Regions from separate parts of the Virgibacillus sp. genome, predicted to be linked through region 2. Evidence: predicted binding sites of a transcription regulator. Region 2 holds the regulator's gene; each other region holds the start of a gene.
What was found. The regulator LexA, encoded in region 2, represses DNA repair genes until DNA is damaged. The targets are predictions, from matches to a motif close to CGAACATATGTTCG.
Positions count from the first base shown of each region.

Region 1 (5,490 bases), on a different contig from region 2:
AGCATGAAGTGTTCTTTGAACTGGATATATGAGGTTGCATGGAGAAACTAATAATGCGAAAACCAAGCGAATCCTTCCATGCGTAAAATATCCAAGGTACGAAAGAAACTCCGATTCGTCGGACATCTAGGGCAGGAACTTCCCGAAGTAACGCTCATGGAGACGAAAGGTTGCTTTCGTCGTGGAAATGAGAAGCTCCCACTTCAAGCGAAGCTAAGTGGTGAGTAGTTCACTAAGTGTGTTTATACTGGACTTTTTTCTATACACCCAAAAATCCTATTATGAATTTAAATAATTTCCACTATAGATATTTCTAAGAATGTTATATACCATGAAAGGAGTAATTATGACTTCATTACAAAAAGTTTTTATTATAGTTATACTTTGTTTCGTAGTAGCCATTATAGCAACTTTTACTATGCCATTCTTGGGGAATGCGCTGCGTATGGTAAATGTACGTCCCATTTTTGATCTAACCATCTTTTTCATGTTAATCGTCTTGCTAAAAATTACAATTGATAAAAATAATTAGTTACTTGCAATAAAAATAAACGTTCTCTAAGATGATAAAATGAATAAAGACTCAAACAACTCGCTGTGAACTTTATAGCCATTACTCTTGCAATAGCTGTAATTCAAACATAACCAAACAATATTTTGATGGTTTTCATGATCTTGGATTTTACCTATGAGGCCATTAAAAGCTACTTCTGTATTGTGTGTCGTCAGGTGTGAAGTAAAAAACGTTGTATTCACTAGCTTAAAAATTATAATTTCATTTTCTTGGATGTCACTAATTTGAAAATGCCCCACGCCATTAAAGATACTATAAAACTTTCTAGCAAGGTTCTACCGCTTAATTTAACAGTTAAAAACGCACATATAATAAAAGTACCATTTCCTAGAATCGTTTGTATAGAACCCTCTTTCAATGTTAACGACCTCCTTTTTCCCTAATTGTAACAATTGAAATCTTTCTTTTCTTACAAAGATCACCACATGCCTTTAACTCGTCTCGATTATGATTGCAGGAGGTGTTTTTATTATGAGCAAAAGCTTGCTATGTATTGAATGTTTAGAAACACGATTTTCATCCTGAGTTTTTACTTATGTTTATTTTTATTTGTTTTATAAAAATTAGATCGAATCGCTTGATTTGTTTTAAAGGTTGGCAAAAAGAATGCGCAAGCCAGAAAAATACCAAAGAAATTAAAGGTTGATTCCCCGATATAAACCACTCCGTGCAATATATAGATGATTGATAATCCTATTACAAGCGTGATATTATCTCTTATATTTATTGCTTTTATTCTTTTTTCATCGTTATAATAAGATCTAATCTTTCTTGCTGTTAAATATAAATAAATCGCCAAAAATAGAAATACAATTAAAAGAACAATCCACCTGTTTTTTACTCCGAATAAATCAAACGATATAATGCCTCCAATTACTAATACAATTATTAAAACGTTAGAATACCCCATATAGACAATAGATCGAACACTTTTACTAGTTTCACTAGAAGATTTATCATTAACGTAATCATCAATCAAATCATTAAATTCTTCCTTTGTTAAGGAACCCCCTTCTACATCTTTTTGTTGAATATGACTTAACAGCTTTTTCATCCTCACTTCAACATAAATATTTATCATCATGAAAATGATGCCTACACCAAATAGATAAATATATGGGATATGAACTAAGTTACTTAGTGCAAAAAAATTAAAAAATAAAACGAAACACCGTGACAGAAAATCTATAATGGACAATTTCCTAACCGTTCCACTTAGTATCTTCTTTGAATTCTCTATCATTGAAGTTGTAAAGAGAATAGAGATAAAAGGGGTAAAAAACCACAGAGCTGCAATGCTATTTAATCCAAAGAGATATACAAGTAGGATCAGAATAAAATTGTTTATATGAAAAACTGTATTATAAAACATCAAAATATTTAGTTTTCTATTCATTTTTACATATTCCTCTCCATTATCTTACTCAAGATCCATATTTTACGAAAATGATACCACGTTAATTTGCTTCATACTTTACGTATACCATTTATTGTAATTGATAAAAATTAATTAGTTACTTATAATAAGAACAAACGTTCTAAAAGGTGATAAAATGGATAGAGAACTCAAACAACTCGCTGTGAACTTTATAGCTATGCCTCTTGCAATAGCTGTATTTAAACACGAACAACAATATTTTGATGGTTTTCACGATCCCGACTTTTATCTGGACTTTACGGATGAAGCCATTAGACTCATTGGAATAGATTTAGCTGCCACTAAAAGGCAACTGTATAGCCAATACCATTTGGATATTAAAAGGATTGGCAAAACCACATATAAGTGGCAGCATAAAAATAAAACTGGGGTTTGGGAATATACGCCATATCAACTGCGAGAAATGACCGCTAAAATTTGTACCAGATATTTATATAAGGCTGTAGGCTTTGAGCAAAAGAGAGCCACTTATGTTAATTTTATACCACCGGATGTGGAGTAATAAAATGTTGTATTTAATAGATTTAAAATTATTATTTCAATTTTTCGCCAAAAGGATCTATGTTTAAGATTTGCAAAAAGAGAAAGACTAAGTTTTTCTTTTTTTATTTTTTCTTGAGCTTTGAATTGTATTCACTCACATATTTTCTTTAAATATTGATTTTACTTTATTCTTTAAATCAATGTCGGTGGCTATACTGAATATGAAATCATTAAAGATATTTTGTATCCAATATGAATCTTCGGCTTTTTCATCACGCATGAATAGTGAAATAACAATAGAGTGCTCTGCGTTTTCTTTATACAGAGAAGAAGTTAACACAAATGGAGTTGCTCCTCCTTTATACCAGAAGTAATCATCTTGATTTCCTTTTATATTTTCCCCAATTAATATTTCACTAAATAATTTTTTCTCTTCATCACTAAGAATCTCTTTTCCAAGTTTATACATAAGGTCTACGTAATCCTTTGTAGTAGAAGATGGAAGCTTCTCAGTTATTAAATACTGAATTTTCCGACTCAACATTCGTGATGTTTTTTCTTTTAAATCTTCACATTCTCCTTGTTCCGTTTTCTTAAATAGTTCTTCTGATAATGATTGGTAGGAAGCGGACTTCATAGTTTGCATCTTTGTAGTTGCTATTTTCTTCTTATTTGATAAATATCCCGGCATTAATACGGAAGGCGTTAGATAAGTGATTTTATCGTGTGTATTAATTTGCAAATCTCTTAAGCTCTCATTAATAACATCTAACCCAATTCTATTCATTAGATAATCTGTACAAGCATTTGAACTAAATTGCATCATTCCTTTAGCTACGTCTAACAATGATACTTCACTAGAATTATCTATTGATTTTTTCCATTCAGGATGTGCCCCACCATCAGTATTTACAACATAAAACTTGTCAATATAGCTGAGACTCACTTTTTCAGATAAAGAAAGTTTACAGGTTGTAACCAATCTGACAAAATTAAAAGCAATTATTATCTTTACTGTACTTGCCAGTGGAAATTTAACATTTTGATTAAATGTTAAAGTGTCATGTCCATCTTCTTTTATAGTGATTGATAAGTTATCTTTATGTTTCTCTAAATATTCTAGCAAATCATATTCATTATTCTTTAAATTTCGTTTATACTGTTTTATACCAACAAGAAAACTTATAAAAACCATAACAATTACTATTAACGATAATATTATAACGACCATAGTTTCTAGTCACCTACCTTTGTGTCTTCTCTCGAACACACATTATTTCACTAGCGTTGCATTGATTAAAACAAAATATTAAAAACACCCTAAATATTCACTAATTTACATTTTTTGGCTCTCTTAAGAAAAAATATTAAAACTGAAATTACGACGTTATTTATGCAACGCTAGTGAAAAAGTATATCTTCTTTTGCTTTTGTCAATTTGACTCTTTTAATAATCACATGTTCTTTCTTTGCATTCCTCTTTTATTTCAGGAAATTCATTCCCTTCGGATATCGAACCAACTCTAAAGTTACTTTGATAATCAATGCCGATAGAGAAAGTCGCTTCTTTATTATTATTAACTATTCCGCTAATTACCATTCCTCCCATAGGAGTACTATAATCACCTTTTTCAAAATCTACTGTACGGATATCTTTATAGTTATTTTTTAAAAACCTTTCAACTGATTCTTCAGCTTTACGAATTGTTTCATCATCAAAATCTTCATGATTTGAGTTCACAATGCAACCTCCTAATAGTATAATTGTAATAATAAAAATTGTTGAAATGAACAGTTTTTTCATTCGTACCACATCCTAACTGATTAACTAATATCAAAAGATGGAGGACGAAATGATGGCGAATTCTTACAGCAAAATCCAGAGTAATTCTTAATAACTCCAGTTATCTACCTTATTTCAACAAATTTAAAATAAAAAGCTTGGAACAAAAAAATGCATTCTCAAAGCTTTTGAGAGATAGAACAGGTGACCTTATATCAATAATATACTAGGAGTTTTATTTTATATGTATCATATCTTCTTCTAATAGTCGCAAACCTTTCCTTCACGTTTTAGAGTAATCTGTAAAAACTACATATGTTTCCAAGCAACTATCAACAGCAAGATTTTATAGCATTTTGGGTAGATTTCAATAATTACAGTCTTTTTCTTTACATTGCTCTTTTTCTTCCGGAAAATTCTTGCTTTTTACCACAAGACTTCTAACCTTTAATTTATCAGTAAAGGTTATAGAAAATTCTTCATTACCATTAACTTTACCATCAACTGTCATACTTCCCATAGGCGATTGATATAGCTCACCTAATTCAATATCTTCGACGCCATGATAATTATTGATTAAATAACTCTTAACAATTGACTTTGCTTTTTCTGATGTTTCATCATCATAAGTTTTTTGACTAGAGTTCACATTACAACCTCCTAATAGTATAATAAATATAATTAAAACAATATTAAATATTTTCAAAGCGGTTCACCTCATCTAATTAAAATAATAAGGGGCAGGATAAATTGAATAATCACATTAAAGATTTAGAGGCTGCTACTATATCTGAAAATACATATCAAGATGACGTTCTACAAATAAAAATAAAGATAAGTGATGACGTAAAAACTTCTTGGTATCCTATCGAAACCATTAAAAGCGCTGATACTGGATTAGACGGTTATGTGCTCAAAAACCCCGCCACAAATGAAATCGTTATCAGTTTCAGGGGCACAGAGCCAGATTCTCTTAAAGATTATGAAGAGGATCTTCATGGAATTATTCTTGGTGATTCCGATTATACCAAAAAAGAATATGGAAAAACACCTTATTTAGGAACTCCATCTCAAGACGCAGCTTTAACAACGGGGAAAGCGAAACTCAACTCCAAAGATAAAACCCTCACGTATACCAACAAAAATCAATTTACAGAAGCTGAACAGGTTGTTGAAAAATATGTAAAGAAACATGGAGCAAATAACATCGTT
Region 1 covers NZ_JABXHF010000115.1:108-5,597, forward strand. Annotated here, with positions in the region: gene HLX49_RS16795 (hypothetical protein) at 79-228, shown strand; gene HLX49_RS16800 (hypothetical protein) at 1,104-1,772, opposite strand; gene HLX49_RS16805 (YhjD family protein) at 2,128-2,514, shown strand; gene HLX49_RS16810 (serine hydrolase) at 2,650-3,690, opposite strand; gene HLX49_RS16815 (DUF1433 domain-containing protein) at 3,943-4,236, opposite strand; gene HLX49_RS16820 (hypothetical protein) at 4,646-4,927, opposite strand; partial or broken gene HLX49_RS16825 (Tle-like phospholipase domain-containing protein) at 5,029-5,490, shown strand, end outside.
Region 1: HLX49_RS16805 (YhjD family protein) is a predicted target of LexA. The motif match lies at 2,101-2,114, and genes of this name have one in related genera.

Region 2 (12,120 bases):
TTGATCGACTGCTTGAGATTAAAGATTATTTGGATAAGGGGCTAAATATTGCCGGCATTAAACTACTGTTGAATGAAGATGAAACGAAACAAGTTTCACAACTAAAAATGACTGAATCCTCTCAGATATCTGACAAGGAGTTGCGGAGGATTCTAAGGCAAGAATTAAATGAGCCAAGCGCTCATAAAAAAGCTAATTTGCGTCAGGGAGACCTTGCTAGGTTTTTTAGCCGTTAAACGTATCCTTATGCTAAAGTTACCCGTTATGTATCTTGCGCTATAGCTATATAAGTTTTTTAGTATAAGTAAACGAAGGCTTCACCGTAAAATTTGGCGATAAGCCAAGTTTTTATAAAAAGTAACTTTACAATTTGGTTCGTTTAGGGAAACAAATGGATATTAGTACGTGATGTAATAAAACGAACCAATCAATTAAAAATGTGAAATGTTGGAATGTTATAAATTTTATTAAATTTCACTAGGCAAGGGAAACATTGAATTGGTGGTGTGTAGTTATGAATTTCATATACGTTATTACTATCTATTTGTTTTCCTATTCAAATAAATAAAATTGAAATAGGAGGACAAAGTATGGGAAGCACTTATACAAGAGAAGATGTAGTAAAACGCATTAAGGAGGAAAACGTCCGTTTTATCCGTTTGCAGTTTACGGATATGTTGGGGACCATTAAAAACGTGGAGATTCCACTTAGTCAATTAGGTAAGGCTTTAGATAATAAGATGATGTTTGACGGCTCTTCCATTGAAGGATTTGTACGCATTGAGGAGTCTGATATGTATTTGTACCCAGACTTGGATACGTTTGTTGTTTTTCCTTGGACATCAGAAAAAGGAAAAGTAGCTCGCTTTATTTGTGATATTTACAAAACGGATGGGACTCCTTTCGAAGGTGATCCACGTTACAATTTAAAACGAAATTTAAAGAAAATGGAAGAGTTAGGTTTTGATGCTTTTAATATTGGGACTGAACCTGAATTTTTCCTCTTTAAGCTAGATGAAAAAGGCGATCCCTCTATGGAATTAAACGATCACGGAGGCTATTTTGATCTTGCACCAACAGACTTAGGGGAGAACTGCCGTAGAGACATCGTTCTTGAATTAGAAGAAATGGGTTTTGAAATTGAAGCTTCCCACCACGAAGTTGCTCCTGGTCAACATGAAATTGATTTTAAATATTCAGATGCGGTAAAGCATGCAGATGATATTCAAACGTTTAAATTGGTTGTAAAAACAATTGCCCGTAAGCATAATTTGCACGCAACCTTCATGCCGAAACCATTATTTGGAGTGAATGGCTCCGGCATGCACGTGAATATGTCGTTATTTAAAAATGGAGAAAATGCATTTTATGATAAAGACGGTGATATGGGGTTAAGTAAGACGGCTTTTCAATTTATTTCGGGTATTATTAAACATGCTGGTAGCTTCACAGCGATTACAAACCCAACCGTTAATTCCTATAAACGTCTAGTTCCTGGTTATGAAGCTCCTAGTTATATTGCTTGGTCTGGTGCAAATCGAAGTTGTCTCATGCGGATTCCAAATTCTCGTGGTATTAGCACGCGTGTAGAAGCTCGTAGTGTGGATCCATCAGCAAATCCATATTTAGCACTTGCCTCTTTACTAGCAGCTGGCTTAGACGGTATCGAAAATGAAATGACTCCGCCACCAGCAGTTGATCGTAATATTTATGTGATGTCTAAAGAAGAACGTGAAGAAAATGGTGTTCACGATTTACCTAGCACCTTAGCGGACGCATTAGAAGAATTAAAGAAAAGTGAAGTTATTGTAAATTCCTTAGGTGAACACCTTTTCGAACACTTTGTTGAAGCAAAGGAAATCGAATGGGAAATGTTTAAAACACAAGTACACCCGTGGGAAAGAGAGCAATATTTAAGAACTTATTAATAGCGGAAGCCCTTGGCACTATTGGTGTTGAGGGTTTTTTGGTGTATCAAATCATAGCTTGTTGGTCTCTGGGTGAATGCCCAGAGATTGCCCAGAAAAAGAGAATCATTCATCTAGAAAATACTCATATGATCCTCAAAGTCATTCATACCTTTTTCTTTTATTTTATTATATATGTGTGCATTTTTAATAGTTACCTACTTTATTTTTAACTTACAAATGCGTGGTCTAACTCCACCGTCTAAAGACGGTGTCCGCTTTTAGCCTTACCTTTTTTGTCCATACGAAGTGAAGAGGTGAAAGTATGGATGGATATAGAAAAATAGTCATGCTGTGTAGAATATCAAGTATCATGTCATATGGGTGACAAAGTATAGATATAAGGTTTTGGGCGGTCACATAGCGGTGAGAGTGCGTGATTTGATAAGACAAAGTTGTGAAGCCAGAGGGATTACCATATTGCAAAGAAGTGTTGGGAAAGACCACATTCATTTATTATTATCTTGTCCTCCAAGTATTGCTCCAAGTAAAATATTAGTATCTAAAAGGAAGATCATCGAGATTATTGCAGGATGAGTTTCCAGAACTCAAAAAGAGATATTGGGGGCAGCACCTGTGGGCAAGAGGATATTTTTGTGCCACCGTAGGAACGGTAACGGAAGAAATAATAAGAAATTATGTAGCAAATCAATTCAATGAAGATAAGGACGAAATATTTAGGATAGAAGAATGAGTTTAGTCTAGCTTTGAGGATGCTTCAGCTAAGGCCTTTGAGAAAGGAAAGTGGTACAAGGTGCAACAGGTCGAGCCAAACAAAGTACTTCTTCAAGAAATTTATTTTTAGGTGCACAAAAGAGATTTACAAGGGCACCCTAATAAATTAATGAATATACATGTTGACTTTATTGGTAGACGAGTAGAATCTATTCACGATGGTCATCTCCTTTTTTATAATCAACCTTCTTGGACGGATATATATGTTGTTGGCCATCTAAACAAAGGGGAAGGTTTTCCGACCATTGTTAACAAATTAAAAGTCGGTAATGGCTAACAGTATAAGGTCAAAAATAGTAAAGGCGCAATTTATTATGTTACAGCAAGTAATAAATACGTTAGAGTAGAATAGTAAAAAAAGTTACTCGTATCAGTAATAACCTAACTGTTAAATTCATTCTATTAACCATGTAAATATTGACATAGCGAAAACGAAGGTAGGGGACATATTTCTTTAAGATGTCGTTTCCTAAAATAAGAAAGGGGAGCATTATTTGAAAATTTTATTAAACATTGATGCACAACAATAGTTGGGAGTACTTTTTACTCTATAGAATATCACTATAATTCGGATATTTCTAGGATACTAACAAGCTTAGCAAGGACGGTGGAAGGGTTTTCTTCTTAGCACATATCTCTCTTTCAAAATGTGGTTTTTTGCTTGTCTAAGTATGTACGCTTTCGCTTAAAGCGTGCTAATCTTTACATGTACATGAATAATTACAACTTGACATGATGACCTATACTCGCATAGATTTGGTAGCCAAAAGCCAGCTACTACAAGTGCTGGCCTATCAGTTGTAATATACACTGGGAATCAAAAATGCGTACGGTAAATGAACGTTTTTGTACATACTTAAAAATTAGCATTTATAGTAGCAGAACAAAAATAGATTATGCACGTTTAGATTGAATTGAATCAAAAAAATAGTTAGGTTACGATGGTAAGTACATAAAGTGAATTTTGTAGTGATTATTTTATGTAATGAAAAGACGCTTTATTTTAATGCTCATTTTACGATAAGGTGTAAAACGAGAAAATTTATTAATTTTATCATATTATAGAAATAAAGGAGGTGTAAGGAGTGAAAAAATATATAATCACGTTTCATATGACAGATGGTACTGAAGTTGTTACAGAGGAGGAGCGAGAAAGTAAAAATGATTTTTTCTTTAGTTTAAAGCGCTATGATTCTAATTGGTACAAAAGTAAAAATACAATAATAAATTTAGACAACGTAAACAGCATTATCTTGAAAGCGCAATCAGATGGGGTGCTGAAAACTGGTAATGAAGAAAAAGAATTACGAAATGTTGTATGGTGACGAAGCATATTAGTGCTTCGTTTCTTTGTTTCATAGAGTCTTAATGGGAGATTTATATCAACTTTATTTGTATTTATCTATGTTGAGGCACCTGCTAAACTTTGGTAGTGTACATTTTGTCTGCATCATTAATAAGAATAAATGCAAGTAACAATCATATATATAAAATAGAAGATAAAGAAAGGAGACAATTATGTTCACACAATATAAATATTGGAAACCTTATATAAGTCCGTATGATCCATGTAAACCCAGTAAAGTGAAAAGTTATGCTACTCCACCTCAATTATATATGGGGTTTCAACCATATGGATTAAAACAATTTAACACTCCAAAAGAAGCACTCTATCATGGTACACTTTGGCCTCAATTATATAGTCCTTATCCAAACCCTCATAAAGGAGACGAACAAGGTGAATAAGCAAATGCCTCCCGAATATTATCGGCTGCTCGAAGAAATTCAAGCAAACGATTTTGTCCTAGTTGATTTAAACCTTTATTTAGATACCCATCCTAACGATTTTGAAGCTATTCAACAATTTAATAATTTATCAAAGGAAACGATGCAATTAAAAATGGACTTTGAAAAGAAATTTGGACCACTTATGCATTTTGGAAAAAGTTTTTCTGACTATCCATGGAATTGGAAAGATACCCCTTGGCCATGGCAAGTTTAAAATTATATATCATATCATTTTGGATAGGAGGAAGCCAAGATGTGGTATTATGAAAAAAAGCTACAATACCCAGTAAAGGTCAGTACTTGTAATCCAATGTTGGCAAAATTTCTCGTTGAACAATATGGAGGAGCAGAGGGAGAACTTGCTGCTGCACTTCGTTATTTAAACCAACGTTACACTATACCAGATAAAGTAGTAGGACTTTTAAATGACATTGGAACTGAAGAATTTGCGCATCTGGAAATGATTGCAACGATGATTTATAAATTAACGAAAGATGCAACTCCCGAACAATTAAAGCAGGCTGGTCTTGGTGAACATTTTGTTAATCACGATAGAGCGTTGTTCTACCATAATGCAGCAGGCGCTCCATTCACTGCCACTTATATCCAGGCAAAAGGAGATCCTATTGCCGATTTGTATGAAGATATTGCTGCGGAAGAAAAGGCGCGGGCGACATATCAATGGATTATTGATATGTCCGATGATCCTGATTTAAACGATAGCTTGAAATTTTTAAGGGAAAGAGAAATTATACATTCACAACGTTTTAGAGAGGCTGTAGAAATTTTAAAAGAGGAAAGAGATCAAAAAAAAATATTTTAGTTAATATTTCCTATAAACACGGTAAAGGGCGAATAGTTACTTTACTTATTGTAAAATAAGACGGTTTCGCATTCTATACCTTGTTTAAAATATTATCAAGAAAGGGGAGCGCTGGAAGGTGACACACGACGAAGTATAGGTGGGTTGCGCATACTTTTATACCGAGTGGAAAAATATGCTACTACACTTCGGATGATCCTTGTGATTTCCATACAAAGTAAAACCTAAATATAACGCAAGAAACCAGATTCGAGTGAACTACAGATTTCTGTGTATCCAGTTTTGTAAGCCGGAGTATGGCAATACGTATTGACTCTGGAATCGTTCCATAGTTTATACTTACAAACATAGTAACTATAGATAAAGGAGTAGTTGTACAATGTTCACATATGATGTAGCAATAATTGGTGCAGGAGCAGGTGGTCTAAACACCGCTATGGAAGCAATTAGTATGGGAAAAAAAGTTGTATTAGTTGACAAATATAAGCCAGGTGGAGAATGTACTTGGGCGGGTTGTATTCCAAGTAAAGCACTTATTCAACTTGCTGATGAAATTCATGCGGCGAAAAAATATGCCAACATTGAAGTAGACGGGAAGCAAATAATGAGTAAAGTTCGTCAATTAATAGAAAAAGCGCATCAAGCGGAGGCAGTAGAGCAATTACAAGCTGCAGGTATTGAATATATTCAAGGTGATGCGAAAATTAACGATCAACACAGCATACGTGTAGCTCATGAAACCATTACTGCTGAAAAAATAGTTATTGCCACTGGATCAAGAGCTCTTATTCCTTCTATTAAAGGAATTAATCAGGTTAACTATTTAACAAATGAGAACGTCTTTCAACTTGAAGATTTACCAAACAATCTAATCGTTGTAGGGGGTGGCCCTATTGGTGTTGAATTAACGCAAGCTTTTCAACGTTTAGGAGTGCAAGTAAAACTAGTTGAAATGGCTGACCGTATTTTATTTAGAGAGGAAAAAGGCTTAGCACAACAGCTCCAGGGTACGTTGGAAGAGGAAGGGGTGCAACTGTATACATCCGCGAAGGCGCTTGAAGTAAAACAAGCAAATTGTACTACAACCCTAACTATAGATAGGAACGATGTACTTGAACATATTGAAGCAGAACAGATATTGTTTGCCTTAGGTAGAAAGCCGAATATAGAAAAAATTGGTTTAGATGATCTGGGGATTCGCTATACTAACAAGGGCATTGAAGTTAATGAATATAATGAAACTTCAGTTCGCAACATTTATGCTGTAGGAGATGTGGTTGGTCCTTATTTATTTTCTCATATGGCTGGATTTCAAGCTAAACAGGCAATGCGACATGCATTTTTAGAAATGCATACCCCAATAGAGCAACACCCAGCTTGGTGCACCTTCACACATCCAGAACTGGCTAGAACAGGGATGACTGAAAATGAAGCAAGGGAGAAATTTCAAGACAAGTTTAATGTTTATACAGTAAGCTATTCTGAATTAGATAGGGCTGTTGTTGATCAAAAGACAACCGGAGAAGCCAAAATAATTTGTGATCAAGATGGATTTATAATTGGAGCAAGTATTTTAGGGGAAAGAGCCTGTGAGTTATTGGGCGAATTGCAACTTATGAAAACATTCCATATTCCCTTCCATAAACTAAAGGATACAATTCATCCATATCCGTCTTATAGTGAAATTCTGACACAATTAAGCAACGCAGCTGTTGAATAATTAAAATAAAAGTGTTTTTAATACCATATGTTATCCTCAAGTCTTGAATAAACGAATTCAAGCAGGCACCTTTTATATTACTAGAGTAAAAGACTTGTGTTCATTACAGGTCTTTTTCAATTTCTTCTTCTTTTTTGTCTTGTTAAGTAGCGTTCCGTCTGTTGATAAATTTAGAATTGTAACGTATTCTGTAGTATGTTAGATAACATCTACAGATAGTAGAGGTACCTTATGCTAGTCGCTTTTAAAGACAAAACAAAGGAGATTTTAACATATGGCTGAGAAATATTTTAAAACAGGAGACATAGCCAAATTTCATGGAGTGTCTAGTGATACAGTGCGCTATTACGATAAAGAGAATTTAGTTACTCCTTCTGTTGTTAAAGATAATAAATATAGGTATTATTCTTTGAATGACGCTTTGAAGTTTAGTAATGTAACTTGGTTGCGTGAATTAGGTGTACCTTTAAAAACAATTAAGAACTGGCTTGATTATAAAGATTTGACAGATGTATCGAAATTTAACGAGAATTATTTAGAGACATTATTGCTAGAGAGAGAGTTATTAGATAAAAAAATCTATTTTTTACAAGAGTTAAATAGAAGGCTAGCCTCTTTTCAAACAAAACCAAATATGTGGGAAGTGGTTAAGGATAATTATATATTTACCTGTGATGGATTTAACTTTACAGCTGATGATAAAGGCTTCAATATTAATGAATCCAATCTGTATGACTCCCAAGAAGATGTTTTTTGGAATAAGACTTCGATGATTGTTTATCAAAACAACTTAAGAGATTTTCATCATCCTAAAAAAGGAGAAGTATATTGCTCTAACATTATTTCTAGTATCGATCAAGATATCAAAAAAATTAGTTTTCCAACAGCACTTCGTTATAATTTTGTCGGGAATCCTTTTTCTGATATGAGAAAGATGCAAGAAATATTGAATGAAGCAAAGGAACATGCCATTACACATCAGTTGCGTCTAGAAGAATACTGCTATTCATTGTTTTATCTATCACAAATTAAGGAAAAGAGCCCCGTTTACTATGTGCATATTTATTGTCCTGTCTATTATACGGGGGAATGATGACAAAACAAAATTCATAGTAACCCAATATTTATACACAAAAAAAACTGCCAACTGGCAGTTTTTTAGTGTATATGTCGATACAATCCAATAACCTTCCCTAAAATGGTTACATTATCGTATATAAGCGGCTCCATGGTTGCATTTTCTGGTTGTAATCGTATATGATCTTTTTCTTTAAAAAAACGTTTTACGGTTGCTTCATTATCTGCTGTCATTGCAACAACAATTTCGCTATTTTGTGCTGTGTTTTGCTGTTTAACGATTACCATATCTCCATCTAAAATTCCAGCTTCAATCATACTCTCTCCTTCAATTACTAAAACAAATAGACTATCATCAGGATTAGCCGTATTTGCAGGAAGCGGAATATATTCTTCAATATTTTCTACAGCTGTTATGGGCAAGCCTGCTGTTACTTTCCCGATAACAGGCGCATAAAGTGCTTCTTCTTTTGGAATAGGATTCTCTTCTTCCAAATGTAAGATCTCAATTGCTCTTGGCTTTGTAGGGTCACGTCTAATATAGCCTTTGTCTTCAATTCTAGCTAAATGCCCGTGAACAGTCGAGCTAGACGCTAAACCCACAGCCTTGGCAATTTCTCTTACAGATGGTGGATACCCTTTTTGCATTACTTCATCTTTTATATAGTCTAATATCATTTGTTGCCTTTTGGAAAGTTTAGTCATGAATCTATCACCTCGCGCATAATATTAATTAACCTTAGTTTACCATTAGATAAAACTTCGCGCAAACATTCGTTCGAAAAATACTTGACAAGATCACGCGTTCGGTTATAATAGGGGTAGAAAGCGAACAAAAGTTCTATATTGTATAAGGAGGGCTATTAGATGTTTCAAAAACTGACCAAAACAGACGCATTCTATCTTGTAGCTTTTGCATTAACATTAGGTTTCTTATATTATTCTATTATAATGAGTTAATATGATAGAAGGAGTAAACATTGTGAAGGCAGTTGTATATTGTAGGGTAAGTACTGACAAAGAAACTCAAGAAACATCATTAATAAGACAGAAACAGGAATTGGTTAAACTGGCAGCTGAATATCAACTTACTGTGGTAGCGTGTATACAAGAGCAAGAGAGCGGATATAGTATTGATCGAGATGGGATATTTAAGATGTTAGAGATTTTTTCTCAAAAAAGGGCAGATTGTTTATTGATTCAAGACGAGACTCGTTTAGGTAGGGGGAATACAAAAATTGCCCTTTTTCACCAGCTGCTGAAATTACATATTCCTATTTATACAAGCTTTCATGGAGGGAAGTTAGAGTTATCGGAAGCAGATTCCATGGTGTTGCAGATCGTTGGGATTGTGGAGGAGTATCAACGCAAAATACATAATATAAAGATAAAAAGAGGGATGAAGCAGGCAATTGCAAAAGGATATGATCCCACCTTAAATCTTTCGAATAGAAATGAAGCTCCAGGAAGGCAAAGATTAGAATTTCCTGTTGAAGAAGTCATTAATTTACGACAAAATGGTCTGACGTTTAAAGAAATTGCTGATACATTAAATGGTCTAGGTTACAATGTATCAAAGGCTACTGTTCATAGACGCTATCAAGAATATGAAAGCAAACAAAAATAAAGGTATTCTCAGGAGGACAAGTTCTTTGCCCTTCTCTTTTTTATATGGTACTGTAAAGGAATCATGTTGATAAGCACACCTGTTTTATATCAATGACATCTATTGTACAATGAAAGAGAGTGCAATTTTGTCACCGAAAACTTATGATTTAACAGAATAAAAATATACGCATGAGGGAGGGTAGATGGATGCTCTCAAAAGGTAAGATCGAACGTATTAATGAGCTTGCAAGAAAATCCAAAGTGGACGGACTAACTATTTCTGAACAAAACGAACAAAAAAAATTACGCCAGGAATACTTACAGGGTGTAAGAAAATCTTTTAAAAATCAGTTTAAAACAATGAAAGTAGTTGATCCAGAGGGAAATGATGTAACACCGAAAAAAGTAAAAGATTTACAAAAAAAGCATAACAAGAAGTAGCAATACCTATTTTGTTATAAGTGCATGATTTCACTTGTAGCAAAGTAGGTTTCATTATAGAATGAATATAGGCATAATTATGAAAGGAGTTTACACTGAAATGGCAAATACAATTGAGCAACAATCTATTAATACAATCCGTACATTGTCTATTGACGCTATTGAACATGCAAATTCTGGGCACCCAGGTCTACCAATGGGGGCAGCGCCAATGGCTTATACGTTATGGACCGAATTTATGAACCATAATCCTAAAAATTCAAAATGGTTTAATCGTGATCGATTTATTTTATCGGCAGGCCATGGGTCTATGTTATTATACAGTTTACTACATTTATCAGGTTATCAAGTATCTATGGATGATTTAAAATCCTTTCGACAGTGGGGATCTAAGACTCCTGGACATCCTGAAGTTCATCATACGGATGGAGTAGAAGCAACTACTGGACCTTTAGGACAAGGTATTGGTATGGCTGTCGGTATGGCAATGGCAGAAGCACATTTGGCTGCTAAATATAATCAAGAAAATATTGCGGTTGTAGACCACTTTACATATGCAATAGTGAGCGATGGCGATCTAATGGAAGGTATCTCTCATGAGGCGGCGTCTTTAGCAGGACATCTGGGATTAAGTAAATTGATAGCACTTTATGATTCTAATGATATTTCTTTAGATGGAGATTTAAATAAATCTTTCTCTGAAGATATTGAAAAACGTTTTGCATCGTACGGTTGGCAAGTATTAACTGTCAAAGATGGTAATGATGTCAATGAAATTAGACAAGCTATTAAAGCAGCGCAAGAAAATCAAAAACAACCAACTTTAATTGAAGTGAAAACCATCATTGGGTATGGGTCTCCAAATAAATCTGCTTCGTCAGCTTCACATGGCGCTCCATTAGGTGAAGATGAAGTGAAACTGACAAAGGAATTTTATAAATGGACACATGAAGAAGATTTCTATGTGCCCGAAGAAGTATATGAAGATTTCAACCAAAAAATAGTTAAAAGAGGTGTTGAAGAAGAGGAAAACTGGAATCAACATCTAGCAATGTATAAAGAGAGGTGCCCAGAATTAGCTAAGCAGTTTGAGCTTGCTCTCAACGGTGAACTTCCTGCTGATTGGGACAAAGATCTTCCAGTTTTTGAACCAGAACAAGATACACTAGCTACAAGGGCATCTTCTGGAAAAGTATTGAACGCTATTGCTAAAACCGTTCCAAACTTCTTTGGTGGTAGTGCTGATTTAGCTGGCTCAAATAAAACTACCATGAACGGGGAAGATGATTTTTCTCGTAAAAACTATGCTGGTAGAAATATTTGGTTTGGTGTACGAGAGCATGCGATGGGCGCAGCTTTAAATGGTATGGCATTACACGGTGGATTAAATGTATTCGCCGGTACTTTCTTTGTGTTTAGTGACTATTTGCGACCTTCCATCCGTCTTGCATCAATTATGAATACACCTGTTACTTACGTGTTTACACATGATTCTATTGCGGTAGGGGAAGATGGTCCAACGCATGAACCTATTGAACAGCTTGCTTCACTACGAGCAATGCCTGGATTATCGCTTATCCGACCAGCTGATGCAAACGAAACACAAGCAGCTTGGCGATTAGCTTTAGAATCTACAGATACACCGACAGCACTTGTGTTAAGCAGGCAAAATTTACCTACACTTTCTGGTACGAAAGAACATGCGTATGAGAGTGTTAAAAAAGGTGCTTATATTATTAGTGAAGCAAATAAAGAAACGCCTGATGTAATCCTTCTGGCAACCGGGTCGGAAGTACAATTAGCGATTCGTGCCCAAGCTGAACTGAAAGAAAAAGGTATAGAAGCTCGTGTAGTAAGTATGCCATCTTGGGATCGTTTTAAAGCACAGGATAAAAACTACCAGGAACAAATTCTACCTCAAACTGTCAAGAATCGGATAGCTATTGAAATGGCGTCTCCAT
Region 2 covers NZ_JABXHF010000091.1:1,517-13,636, forward strand. Annotated here, with positions in the region: gene HLX49_RS15445 (MerR family transcriptional regulator) at 1-236, shown strand, start outside; gene glnA (type I glutamate--ammonia ligase) at 591-1,928, shown strand; partial or broken gene tnpA (IS200/IS605 family transposase) at 2,271-2,661, shown strand; gene HLX49_RS17160 (hypothetical protein) at 2,773-2,979, shown strand; gene HLX49_RS15465 (hypothetical protein) at 3,788-4,027, shown strand; gene HLX49_RS15470 (spore coat associated protein CotJA) at 4,221-4,448, shown strand; gene HLX49_RS15475 (spore coat protein CotJB) at 4,453-4,704, shown strand; gene HLX49_RS15480 (manganese catalase family protein) at 4,744-5,313, shown strand; gene HLX49_RS15485 (dihydrolipoyl dehydrogenase family protein) at 5,693-7,033, shown strand; gene HLX49_RS15490 (MerR family transcriptional regulator) at 7,308-8,126, shown strand; gene lexA (transcriptional repressor LexA) at 8,192-8,815, opposite strand; gene HLX49_RS15500 (YneB family resolvase-like protein) at 9,093-9,737, shown strand; gene HLX49_RS15505 (DUF896 domain-containing protein) at 9,926-10,159, shown strand; gene tkt (transketolase) at 10,260-12,120, shown strand, end outside.

Region 3 (13,863 bases), on a different contig from region 2:
TTCATGAGCTAATACAAATGCACCGCGCATGGTATCTGTCCATGTAATTAGGATATAGGGATGTACGCCATAAGGGCTGGAGCAAAAAGCACCTGTCCTTTTCCCAATGTTATCAGCCAAGTCGACCCAACGGTTTTGAATAGCCTGTTTTATAACTTGTTGATATTCTTCTCCCATGATACCGAGAGCGTCCACAATTGTAGCTGTCGCTTCTTCATATGTAGTTACCGGATTGAAGTCTGGATCAAGCGGCGCTTTCAAATCGCATAAGTATAACTCTTCCAATCCCAATTGTTCTTTTTTTAGTCTAGCAAATCGTTGCATATGAGGAGCGAGCTCTGCTTGAATAATATTTAGTTGATTATGATACATATCTGTCGTTACCTGTTGTGGATGCAATAGCATATCTGTGACATTATCATACTGACGTTGCCTTGCCATCACCACTTGCTTGGTAACTTCTGTTGCATAAACGGCAGCGTATGTATGTTGATATTGTCGAAGCGTTTGTACAAAAGATTTATATGCATTTCTACGAGCAGTGTTATCAGCAGTTAGCTCATAACGGTCTTCATACAATGCAGCAGACATAGGAAGTTCATTTCCATGCTCATCCGTAATGGAAGCAAACATCATATCGGATGATGTACTACGCTGATAAATCACATATGGCGCATCGTGAACTTCAGAAAGAGAAGCGAGTAGTTCTTCTATCTGCGAAGACAATGTATAAGGTTTTTTTTCTATTAAATCAGCAAGCATTTTGCGGTACGTTGCTAATTCGGGGTGCCGTTTTACAAAATCCCCAATCGTTTCTGTAGGTATTTCCAGTATTTCTGACTGAATAAAAGATAGTTTTGCTTGAATTATTGCTAGTGCTTGGGCTACTTTTGCGCTATCTTCTTGACGAGATGGATCTGTTCCATCTGTACTGTTTCGTAAATTAGCATAGGTTGCTACCCACATAACTCTTTTTTGAAAAGCTTCGTAGGTGGCAAGGCATTGATATAATGCAGAAGCTTCTTTTCCTAATTCTCCTTTAAAAATCGCAAATTGTTCTACATCCTTTTGAATAGCCTCTAATTCGTTTTGCCAATCTTTGTGTGTAGAAAATAGATCTGATAAATCCCATGTTAAGTTTTCAGGTACTTTAGAACGAGTTGGTCGTTTCTCCATGGACGCTTCCCCTTTCATAAATTGAAAATTAGTAAACTGTAAATAGTGATGCTGTAAGTTCGATTTGACAACCTTAGTATAAGACGTCTGATTTTAATATGAATTATCTTTCTAAAGCAATCCTGTAGTTATTGGATGTATGTATTATTATATTATAATGACTTGAATAATAATAGGTTTTTTAAGAAAATTTAGTATTCAAATATAAGACACTGTAAGAATGCTACTTCAAAAGTTGGAGATAACAGCACTTAAATTCCCAATTTGTTCGCCTAAACAATCCGTCGGAATGAAAAAACCACCTCTGATTGAAGGTTCACTTTATAATTGCAAAATAACTTTCTTTGAACCTGAAAAAAGCTGACATGTTCATTGTCAGCTTTTCTTAATAGGTCGTTCATGCTTGGTACAATTACCAATTTGAATTAAGACAATTTGAAGATGGTACTTGAAATGGTGGCGATGAAGTAGCTTTCTCATACATTTCATTTATCTTGCTGGATGATCACATTCGTCACATAAATTTCCATAGCAGTCTGCTTTTTCAAACATATCATTTCCACATTTACTACATTTTTTCTTAGGTAAATTTCTGAAAAATTCAAGAACGTTGAGCATTGGACTTCCTCCCCCTCGGTTAGTAATTACAAACTATTGTAATATAACAGTATGAAAAAAGTCAATACTGTGTTACAACAAAAAATATTTCTTTATCTCCATTTTTGGTAGTTACCGCAGAAAACCGTATGTAGTGCCGTGGAAAGGCGGCTTAGCAATGTAACAGTATCTAAATATTTTTATTGACTGTTTTAAGGTATGATAACTTGTTTATACTATAGGGAAGTATTCTTGTAATAAAGCAAAATGATGGTTGACTATCCCTTTGGGGCGATTTGCATTCAATACACTTTGAGGTGAGCGTGATAGAAAAAGCAGGCGAGCAAGTGATAGCGTGTTAGTTGTTAGATTTTTCCGTGCAAATAAAGGGCAGTTGATACTGTTAAGCTAGCGGAGGAAAAACACGGAAAGCGTAGTGTTTTTTCGCAGCGGTCACTATCTACATGTCGCTTGTGTTTTTTCGAAACGATTGTTGTATTAAAAATCAAAAAAAATTGTACATAAATAGAGTGCTAGAATTATAGAAGTTATAACTATGCCAAGAAAAGCTTGGCTTACACAATTTTTGCTTCTATCTGTTTTTTTTATTAAACTAGAAAGAAGGGACAAGAAGATCAAAACGTTGTTTCTTTGCTCTGTTGTTGCTTCATTACGATATCAGGTGAATGTTTAGAGCATAAAGGATAAGCAGTTAGAAAAATTTTGTAAACTTTGGAAGGGGTATGACAAGTATGAAATTCATTGATAATCAAGGTATTTTAGACCCAGCTATGAACTTAGCATTGGAACAGTATATTGTAGAAAACTTTGGTGAAAAAGATACATTTTTATTGTTTTATGTGAATCAACCTTCCATTATTATTGGACGCAATCAAAATACGATTGAAGAAATAAATACGCATTATGTTAACGAACATGATATTAAAGTTGTACGCCGTTTATCTGGGGGCGGGGCCGTTTACCATGATGAAGGAAACTTAAACTTTAGTTTCATTACAAAAGATGATGGGAATAGCTTTCAAAATTTTGCTAAGTTCACCCAGCCTGTAGTAGAAGCATTAAATAAGTTAGGTGTGCCTGCCGAATTGAAAGGACGTAACGATTTAGTTGTCGAAGGTCGTAAAATCTCAGGGAATGCCATGTATGCGACGAAAGGAAAGATGTTCAGTCATGGGACGCTCATGCTTGACTCTGAAATTGATAAAGTTGTATCAGCGCTTAAAGTAAACAAAGAAAAAATAGCTTCCAAAGGAATTAAGTCCATCCGCAGTCGGGTAGCAAACATTTCCGAGTTTTTCAATCAAAAAATATCCATGGACGAATTTAAACACGTTATTTTACGGCATGTATTTGATGTGGAGGATATCTCTGAAGTTCCACGTTATGAATTAACAGAAGAAGATTGGAAAAATGTTAAACAAATATCACGTGACCGCTATAATAACTGGGATTGGAATTACGGCAAGTCGCCATCGTTTAATATTCAAGCTTCCCATAAATTTGATGCAGGTCTTGTTGATGTTCGTTTAGACGTCAAGAAAGGAATAATAGAGAATTGTAAAATTTATGGTGACTTTTTCGGTGTTGGAGAGATCAACGTTTTGGAAAGTAGTCTTATTGGTGTCCGTCATCAACAAGAAGCAATTGAAGAAGCGTTGACCAATGTTGAAGTTCCTCGTTATTTAGGAAAGATATCGAAAGAAGACTTTATTCAGTTAATCTATTAATGTCTTTGTAATTATGGGAGAACTATATTCTAAAATTCAGGCATGAGTTCAGTTATTGAGCTTATGCCTTTTACTGTTCATTTCTTCGATAGCGCTTTCTCTTGAAATGATAAAGAACCTCATATATAATTGAATTGTTCAACGATTCTTATAGTTTAGTTGGGTGTGGGAGAATGATTTTTGTTTACCAATAAAATGAATGATGATTCATTCATTTTATTGCGCTAGAGAAAAGTATGGAATTTTTTGGTTTATAGTAAAAGGAAAACGAAGGTCTGTCGCCACAATACTTGTCGACAATCCGAGTTTTTCTAAGACAAGGGGGAGTTTTATGAATATAAGTAAGCAATTGTCTTGTACTGCGCAAGAATATGCGAATAAGCCAGCATATATCTTTGAGCATCAGCCAACGAGTTATAAGGATCTCGATCAAGCTGTGACTTTATTTGCTTCTGGGTTAGCAGCAATTGGTTATAAAAAAGGTGATCACATTGCTTTAGTTGTCGGAAATAGCCCTTATTACATTATTGGTCTATATGGTGCTCTAAGGCTGGGGTTAGTGGTTATTCCAATTAATCCATTATATACACCAAGTGAACTGAGTTATATTTTACATAATGGAGATGTCAAGGCGGTAATAACGTTAGACCGATTACTAGAAAAATTTCAGGCGATAGATGGGGAACTAAGTATTTCTAATTACATTGTTTGTGATTCTGGGGCAGGAGAACAACCAATACCGATGGAGAGAGAAAGATTGCATGCTTTTTCTGAGGTGCTACAATTAGGAGATCCGTATTTCGACCAACCAGATCAGCAAAGTGATGATTTGGCCATTATTTTATATACATCTGGGACAACTGGTACACCAAAGGGAGCCATGCTTTCTCACCACAATTTGTATTCCAATGCAAAAGATGTTGCAGATTATTTAAGTATAAATGATAAAGACAAAGTAATTGCTGCTTTACCCATGTTTCATGTGTTTTGCTTAACGGTTTCCCTTAATGCGCCTTTAATGAATGGCGGGACAGTTATCGTTTTACCAAAATTCTCACCTTCTGCCGTATTTGAATTAAGTACAACCTATCAAGCAACTATTTTTGCTGGGGTACCGACGATGTATAATTATTTATTGCAAGCAAAGCGGGAAGATAAAGAAAATCCATTTGCAACGATCCGGTTCTGTATTTCTGGAGGGGCATCTATGCCAGTAGCTTTGTTAAAGGGATTTGAGCAAGCTTTTGATGTCACCATATCTGAAGGCTATGGATTATCTGAAGCTTCACCGGTAACTTGCTTTAATCCGTTAGATCGACCACGTAAACCGGGGTCGATCGGCTGCAGTATTCAAGGGGTTGAAAACAAGATTGTAGACGAATGGGGCGAAGAAGTGCCTGTTGGCGAGGTTGGGGAATTAATCGTTCGCGGTCCCAATGTAATGCTAGGCTATTATAAGCTTACGGAAGAAACAGCTGCTGCTTTAAAAAATGGCTGGTTATATACGGGAGATATGGCACGAAAGGATGACGAAGGTTATTTTTTTATCGTTGACCGGAAAAAAGATATGATTTTAGTAGGTGGCTATAATGTGTATCCTCGTGAAGTAGAAGAAGTCTTCTATAGGCATCCAAATGTAATAGAAGTAGCTGTAATAGGTACGCCTGATCCAGAAACTGGTGAGGCGGTACAATGCTTTGTTGTGACAGATGAAAATGACGTAACCGCGGAAGAATTAATTTCATTTTGCCAGACGTATTTAGCAAAATATAAAGTCCCTGCAAACATCATTTTTTTAGATGAATTACCAAAGAATACAACTGGAAAAATTTTAAGGAAAAACTTAAAGGAACAAGTACTTCAATGAAAGGCCTAAACTTAGCAGCTGTTGCCATAAAATAGGTGGCAAGCTGCTAAGTTTTTCTAAACAGATAAGAAAATATAAATGAGTTGCTTGTGGATAATGAAATAACTGAATAGTATAAACTTAGGGTTTATAGTATAAGAAAAACAAAGGCTTTCGCATAAGACTTGGTAACAAGCCAAGTTTTTCTAACGACATAGCATTTTTTAATAAATTTTATTCTATTCTTGTTGATGAAGTGGTGAAAAGAAATGGCAAACAAAATAAAATAATCAGAAAGAAAATGTGTTTTTTGTTTCTTTTTTTGAAAAAGTTTGGTATTTTAGTAAAGAAGCCACTTTCTTTTCTTCTAGAAAGGATGAAAACATGTTTAACTTCTACACAGATCCTCCCGAAATCACCCCTTTTACTGCTGCCTTGGTAGCTCGACGAGACTCCAATAACAAAGCAATGACGATGGTGCTTGAAGATCAGGAAGAATATGCAGTCGGTTGCTCCCCAAGTAAGGTGATGGATCACGCTTGTAAGTATTTTGGCAGCAGTTTAAAAGGAAGACAGGATGGAACGCGTGATGTTTGCGGTATTACCCATAAAGCCCCCGTTACAATTGATCCATTAAGCGGCATGTATTTTTTTCCAACGATTTCTCCTTCGAGCTCTCAGTGTACATGGATTGCCCATTCCCATATCGAACAAGTTCAAAGAAAGCATGAATATGGGACGGAAATTATCTTTCTAAATGGAAAAAGCATTGAATTAGACATTTCCTATGGGTCGATGATAAACCAAATTCAGCGAACAGCTCAATTTCGGTATTTATTAAATAACCGACTCAAGTTTTTAAAGAAGCACATTGCTCCTTCAGAATCGACTTTCTCATCAACTCCTCAAACATAAGTTTCACTTTTTTTCGGATAGCAGGATTGAAATAATTGCGTTTTTCCTCACGCCCTCGACAAATAAACAAATAAGAGGAAAAGGAATCATTTTTCTCCAACTTTACAACTTGTATTTGTTTTTGCTGCATCGTTTTCCGTAAGTTTTTTCGCTCCTGAAATGCAAGCTGTTCCATTCTTGTTAAAACTTCTAGGTAGGATTCCTTTATTTTAAATGCTTTGAATGTACCAGTCTGTAGAAAATAAATATCTTGTTGAATTACTAAGATAGTCATGGAAAGAAACAGGAAGCGTGATGCCAATGTTAACTCATCTTCGTTTAAGTAACGCAAAAAGAATTCCTCCTTCACAAGGAACGTATGTTCCTTTGTTGCTAGTATATGCGATAAACATAAAAAAATTCAATTCATAAAGAAAAGAAAGTGGCGATATAAGTGATAGGACTTTGCACATGGCGATTTTTCTATTAAAATAGAAAGTACTAACCATTCTTCAAGGGGGTAAAGAGAACACCTCTAATTCAAGTTTTACTTTGTCTATCATTTCATTCTTTTAATATTACTATAGGAATGTGTAAAGTTTTAAGTTTATCGTATAACCGACGTTTTTCTCATGTGTTTAGGGAGAAAAAGACACTAAAGTATGAAATCGTCTGTTATAGGAAAACATGGAGATATCATTATTATGTGAAAAAACTAGAAAAATAACATTCATATTATCGAGGAGATTTACTACATGCTTTTATTAGACATCCAACTATCCGATTGGGAAATGATTTTTGATAGTGAAACTTTTGATGATTACATTACGCAACTATTAAAAAATTATGAGAATCTAGGCCCTATCCCTGGTTTCCTGTTGCCATTTATTGAGGCGTTTTTTCCATTTTTGCCGCTAGTTGTATTCGTTTTTGCCAATGCTGCTGCTTATGGGCTGTTTGAAGGGTTTATTTTATCTTGGGCAGGTGCAGCAATAGGTGCTATTCTCGTCTTTTTAATTATTCGTAAGTTAGGTGATCGAAAAGTATTTAAAATAATTCGTAAAAATAAACAGGTGAGGAAAGTAACTGCATGGCTAGAAAGGCATGGTTTTGGACCACTGTTTTTATTAATGTGTTTCCCTTTTTCTCCGTCATCTGTTATTAATGTTGTTTCTGGATTGTCTAAAATTAGTACCCAACAATTTATCTTAGCCGTAATTATGGGGAAATCCGTCATGATTTTCTCCATTGCTTATGTTGGCTCAAGTATTATGGAATTTGCCAAGAATCCGGTGAAAACGATTGTTGTTGGAATATGTATCGTGTTATTTTGGATGATTGGTAAATATATTGAAAAGCGATTACAGAAAAAAGCGGAGTTGCGCGAAGAATCTGATACGAGGAAAGATTAAAACATCTGTTTCTAGGGTAAGCTATTAGTAGAACTTACTCTGGAGGAAGATGAAAATGAAAAATAAATATCGGAAAGTGGTCTTTGTTATTTTGTTTGGGGCCATGATTATAATTGCTAGCAGGTCAGCTTTATTTGCCAGCTATGTGGTAGAAGGTGAATCAATGGAGCCAACTTTGGATGATGGGAACCTGCTAATGGTAAACAAGTTTGTGTATGATTTAACGGAAGTCGATCGGTTTGATGTGATTGTCTTTCGTGCTAATGAGAAAGAAGATTACGTCAAAAGAGTAATTGGAATTCCAGGGGATACGATTTATTACCAAGATGACAAATTATATATAAATGGGAATTATGTTGAAGAAGATTTTTTACAAGAATATGCGCAAGCTACGTTAAGTAATAAAACATATACAGAAAATTTCTCGCTGGAAGAAGTAACTGGAGAGACAAAAGTGCCAAAGGGCAAGCTATTCGTTATGGGAGATAACCGTGGGGAAAGTTTGGATAGTCGTGCATTTGGATTTATTGCACAGACGCAGTTGGTCGGCAAAGTAGATGTGAAATATTGGCCTATTTCTCAAGCTAGTCTAAGTCTGGGTAACTAGTGGAAAATGGCGTCTTTGGTGAAGTTTTTCCTTACCTATCATTGGTGTCATAGGTTGTACAAGGTTTTGAGCAAATATGAATGCTAGTCACACCTTCTTCATTTTATATGCTTCTTATATTCTTCATCTACAGCAAGACGCTTCTTTTCAAACATGATATACTAGAATGATAAAGGACATAAGCAACAATTATAAAGTCAGTTCGGACGGACGATCCCGGTCTTCATATAAGGAAAGGGTCTTCTGTCCGTTTTCTATTTTGTACGTTTAGGAAACGATCGTGGACTGTAGAATAATGCTTCACGCTCTATGATGAAACATCATTGTAAGATTTAAAGCTGATCATATACCTTTTGTCATAAAGTTGTCGATAAATAAAATTTTTTATCCATGAAAGGGGAAGTGAGTGATGAGTCTCCGTTTTATAACAGGTCGCGTAGGTACAGGGAAAAGCGGTCGCATATTTGATGAAATAAAAGAAAAATTGCTAGATCAGCCACAAGGCTCAGCTATATTTTATCTTGTGCCTGATCAGATGACTTTTCAGCAAGAATATAATTTATTTAAAGATAAGGAAATTCGTGGCAGTATACGGGCGCAAGTAGTTAGCTTTTCACGTTTAGCTTGGAGGGTTTTACAAGAAACAGGGGGAGGAAATAAGCCCTTTATTAGTACAATAGGAATGCAAATGATGTTACGAAAAATCATGGAAGAAAAGCAAGGAGAATGGCATGTGTTTCAACATGCTATGGAAAAGCATGGGTTTATTGAACACTTAGAAACGATGATTACCGAATTTAAACGCTACGCTATTACACCTGAATTATTACAAGCTAAAATGGAGCATATGAATAGCTATGTACATAAGAAAACAGGAGAAGAAAGTCTCCTTCATAAATTGGAAGACTTGTTGTATATTTATGAAAAACTATTGCTTTCATTACAAGGAAAATATATAGACGGGGAAGATCAATTACAAATACTTGCAGATAAAATTGCTCATTCCAGGCTATTAGAAAATGCAGAAATCTATATTGATGGTTTTTATCGTTTTACACCTACAGAACTTATCGTAATACAAGCATTGTTAAAAAAATGTAAGCAAGTTACGGTTGCGTTAACGGTCGATAAGCCAGAAGAAGAACCTACTTCAGAAGTTGATTTGTTTTATCAAACGAAAGAAACGTTTCATGTATTAAAGCAATTAGCTGCGTCTATAGATGTAACGGTAGAAGAAACGATTAAACTAGCCCCTACATATGGTCGCTTTCGTAATCGCCCATACTTTGCTCATTTGGAGCAGTACTTTGATCATCGTCCAGCGCCAACATATGAACAACCAGTCCCTATACAAATTGCTGAGGCAGTTCATCCTCGTGCAGAGGTGGAAGGTGCTGCACAGCAAATTATTCATTTGGTGCGAGACGAGGGATATCGTTATCAAGATATGGCCATATTTATAAGGCAAACAGACATGTATCATGATCTAATCGCGACGATTTTTCATGATTACGATATCCCTGTATTTATTGATGAAAAGCGGACGATGTTAAACCATCCGTTAATGGAATTTATTCGTTCAGCATTAGATGTCGTTGAGGGAAATTGGCGTTACGACGCGGTTTTTCGTCTGTTAAAAACAGATTTTGTGTCAATTTCGGACAAGGAATACCCGCTAACAGCAGATGCGATTGATGAATTAGAAAATTATGTACTGGAATATGGAGTTCGATCCCGCACAAGCTGGTTTTCTGAGAAAGATTGGATTTTTCAGCGTTTTCGTGGATTTGATCAGATGTCACAAACAGATACAGAACGGGAAACACAATTACGTATTAACCGTTATCGAAAACAAGTAATTAAGGCCTTTGAAGGCTTTGATACGCAATTAAGAGAAGCAGAAACAGTGAAGGAAAAATGTGTTTGTTTGTATCGATTATTGGAAGAACTTCAAGTTCCTACAAAATTAGAACAATTGCGAGCTGAATACGATGAACAAGCTGAAATCGAAAAGGGGCGAGAACAGGAACAAGTTTGGGATGCCGTTATTCAACTGTTGGATGAAATGGTAGAAATGGTTGGCGAAGAAACGATGTCATTATCTGTATTTCGTAAAACATTGGAAGCTGGTTTAGAAACATTGAAGTTTGCTCATGTGCCCCCAAGTATAGATCATGTTATTGTCGGTTCTATTGATCGCTCAAGAATAAGCGATATTCGTTGTGCCTTTTTATTAGGTGTAAATGAAGGAATTTGGCCGTTGAAACCGTCCGCGGATGGGTTAATTAATGAACAAGAGCGTAATTTATTAGCTGATCATGGCGTACAGCTTGCTGAAACGAGTAAACGTCAATTACTAGACGACTGGTTTTATATGTATGTGTCTTTCACAGTAGCAAGTGATCAGTTATGGATTAGTTACCCATTAAGTGATGAAGAGGGAAATACGAAGATGCCATCACAACTTATTAAGCGAATAGAGAACTTATTCCCAAGCTGTTGTGAACATCAATTGCTGCAAGAACCCGATGAATTGTTAGAAGCAGATCGTTTTGTGACAACACCTCATAAAACAAGAGCTGCCTTAACAGCACAACTAGCAAGGTATCGTAAGGGGTATCCAATAAAACCCATTTGGTGGCATGTACTCAATTGGTATATCATGCAGGAAAAAAAGAACGGAACGAAATAACGGAGTTTACAGAGACTGGAGTATCAAAATAAACCTAGGAAACAAACGGCAGAAAACGTTGAGCAGTTATAAAAAAAACAGATTAAAGCAAGTGTTTCGAGACTGGAGACATATTAAAGAAGGAAATATAAGCATTTCGCCAAATATAGCCTTGGTTTAGAGGAAAGGCGAACATATAAGCTAGATGCACCAGATATTGGTCAGTTATTCCATGAAGCGTTAAAAACGATAACCGTATGGATTCAACAAGGAGACAAAGAATTTTCTCAACTCACACAATCTGATGCGGCTTCATACGCACATCAAGCAGTTACCAAGCTATCTCCTATATTACAGCACCAAATCTTGCACAGTTCGAATCGCTATCAGTATATTCAACAGAAATTAGAAGAAGTAATTGCAAGGGCAACGTATGTACTAAGTGAGCAAGCTAGAAGAAGCCATTTTTCTCCAGTTGGTTTGGAGTTAGGATTTGGGAACGATCAAGATCTACCGCCGTTAACTGTTCCTTTGCAAAACGGATTTGAATTGATGCTTAGAGGCAGGATAGACCGTGTCGATAAGGCTGTTAAAGATGACGAGCTATTTTTACGAATTATTGATTACAAATCAAGTGCAAAGGAATTAAATTTGCTTGAGGTGTACTACGGACTTGCATTGCAAATGTTAGCATACCTTGATGTAGTTATTACGCATTCGGAACAATGGCTAGGCGTAAAAGCAACACCAGCAGGTATTCTGTATTTCCACGTCCATAATCCGATGATTACAGGACAAGACAAGCTTGATGATGCCACGATTGAAAAAGAATTATTTAAAAAATATAAGATGCAAGGGCTATTGTTGGCAGATGAAGATATTGCTAAACTCATGGACCAAGCTTTAGAATCAGGTGCTAGCCAGATAATTCCAGCTGCAATTAAAAAGAATGGTGGATTTTACAGTTATTCTAAAGTAGCAGATGAAAGGACCATGAAGCATTTACAGCAACATGTTCATCAACTGATGACGCAGGCAGGGATAGACATGACACATGGTGCTATCGATTTAAATCCATATTATTATAAACAACAAAATGCTTGTACGCACTGCCCGTTTCAATCTGTATGTCAATTTGATCCGACGATATCAACGAACAATTACCGCAAACTAGCAGATATGAAGCAGGATGAAATACTCAAACGAATGCAAGTAGAGGAGGATTCAGAATGGTGAGCTGGACAACGGAACAAGAAGAAGCTATCTATACAAAAGGGTCTGATATTCTTGTTGCAGCAGCTGCAGGTTCGGGGAAAACAGCAGTTTTGGTGGAACGAATTATTCAAAAACTGTTGGATAAGAAGCAACCTGTAGATATTGATTCCTTACTTGTGGTTACATTTACAAATGCAGCTGCACAAGAAATGCGTAATCGAGTTGGTGATGCATTAGAAAAAGCTTTAGAAAAAAACCCAGCTTCTTTACATTTAAAAAAACAATTATCGTTATTACAACGAGCATCTATCTCCACATTACACGCATTTTGTTTAGATGTTGTTAAGCAATATGCTTATTTGTTAGATATTGACCCAGCTTTTCGGATTGCAAATAATATGGAAGCAGAACTGATGAAGCAGGAAGTATTAGACGACTTATTTGAAAGCTGGTATGGAACGGATGCAGAGGAACAAGAAGCTTTTTTTCAAGTTGTTGACCGTTTTTCAAGTGATCGAAGCGATGCCGATGTAGAGAAATTAATTTTACAATTATATGAGTTTGCAGTAAAAAACCCTTGGCCGGATAAATGGTTAGATCAATTAGCGGAAGCTTATGATATACCAAAAACGGCTCAAGAAAGTGAGTTAAGCTGGCTAAAAATTTTGAAACGCGAAGTGAAAGAACAGTTAAATGCCATGGAAGAGGAAATAGAGCAAGCAATGAAGGTAGCGAGAGAAAGTGATGGACCTTATCATTATGCCGATACACTCGAGAAGGATTTGGTACTTGTTCATGAAGCGAGTGCTCATTTGGGTGATTGGCAACAATTGCACGATTGGATAGAAGCAAGTACGTTTGCTAAGCTATCTAGTAAAAAAGTAGAGGTTAATGAGGAAAAGAAAAAACAAGTAAAAAAATTACGAGAAAGCTATAAAAAGCGCTGGACAGCCATGAAACAAGGTTGGTTTGCTAGGAATTTAGTAAGCCACCTAGAAGATATGCGTGAAATGGCTCCGATAATGAAACAGTTAGCTTCACTCGTGAAAGCATTTAAAGCGAAGTTTCAAGAAGAAAAAAAAGGACGTGCTCTCGTTGATTTCTCCGACTTAGAGCATTTATGTTTGCAAATATTGCTTGAAGATAGAAATGTGGATAAGCCAAAGCCGTCAAAAGTGGCAAAAAGTTTCCAAGAGCAATATACGGAAATACTCATTGATGAGTATCAAGATACAAACCTTGTTCAAGAGACTATTTTATCACTAATAAGCAATCAAACAGATGCGGGAAACAGATTCATGGTAGGGGATGTTAAACAAAGCATTTATCGCTTTCGCCACGCAGAGCCGTCTTTGTTTATAAAAAAGTATAATCGTTTTGCTCAATCTGAACATCTTGCTAAACGAATCGACTTATCACGGAATTTTAGAAGCCGTAGCCAAGTTTTAATGGCGACAAATTATTTATTTAGACAAATCATTGATGAATCGCTTGGAGAAATAAATTATGATGCAAATGCAGAGCTCATTTATGGAAATAAGATGTATGACAACTTCCCCCACAGAGCTCCTAGTCCAGAATTAATTATTATTGATCGGGAAACGAATGAGCGTAAAGAAACCGACTTGGATCATTCCATGGACCTAGAGAAAGCAGAATTAGAAGCACGAATGTATGCAAATAAAATAAAGCACTGG
Region 3 covers NZ_JABXHF010000027.1:3,267-17,129, forward strand. Annotated here, with positions in the region: gene pepF (oligoendopeptidase F) at 1-1,176, opposite strand, end outside; gene yhfH (protein YhfH) at 1,666-1,794, opposite strand; gene lplA (lipoate--protein ligase) at 2,526-3,521, shown strand; gene HLX49_RS07620 (fatty acid--CoA ligase family protein) at 3,853-5,388, shown strand; gene HLX49_RS07625 (competence protein ComK) at 5,752-6,282, shown strand; gene HLX49_RS07630 (YhjD family protein) at 6,218-6,613, opposite strand; gene HLX49_RS07635 (TVP38/TMEM64 family protein) at 7,017-7,673, shown strand; gene lepB (signal peptidase I) at 7,729-8,280, shown strand; partial or broken gene addB (helicase-exonuclease AddAB subunit AddB) at 8,690-12,187, shown strand; gene addA (helicase-exonuclease AddAB subunit AddA) at 12,181-13,863, shown strand, end outside.
Region 3: HLX49_RS07630 (YhjD family protein) is a predicted target of LexA. The motif match lies at 6,634-6,647, and genes of this name have one in related genera.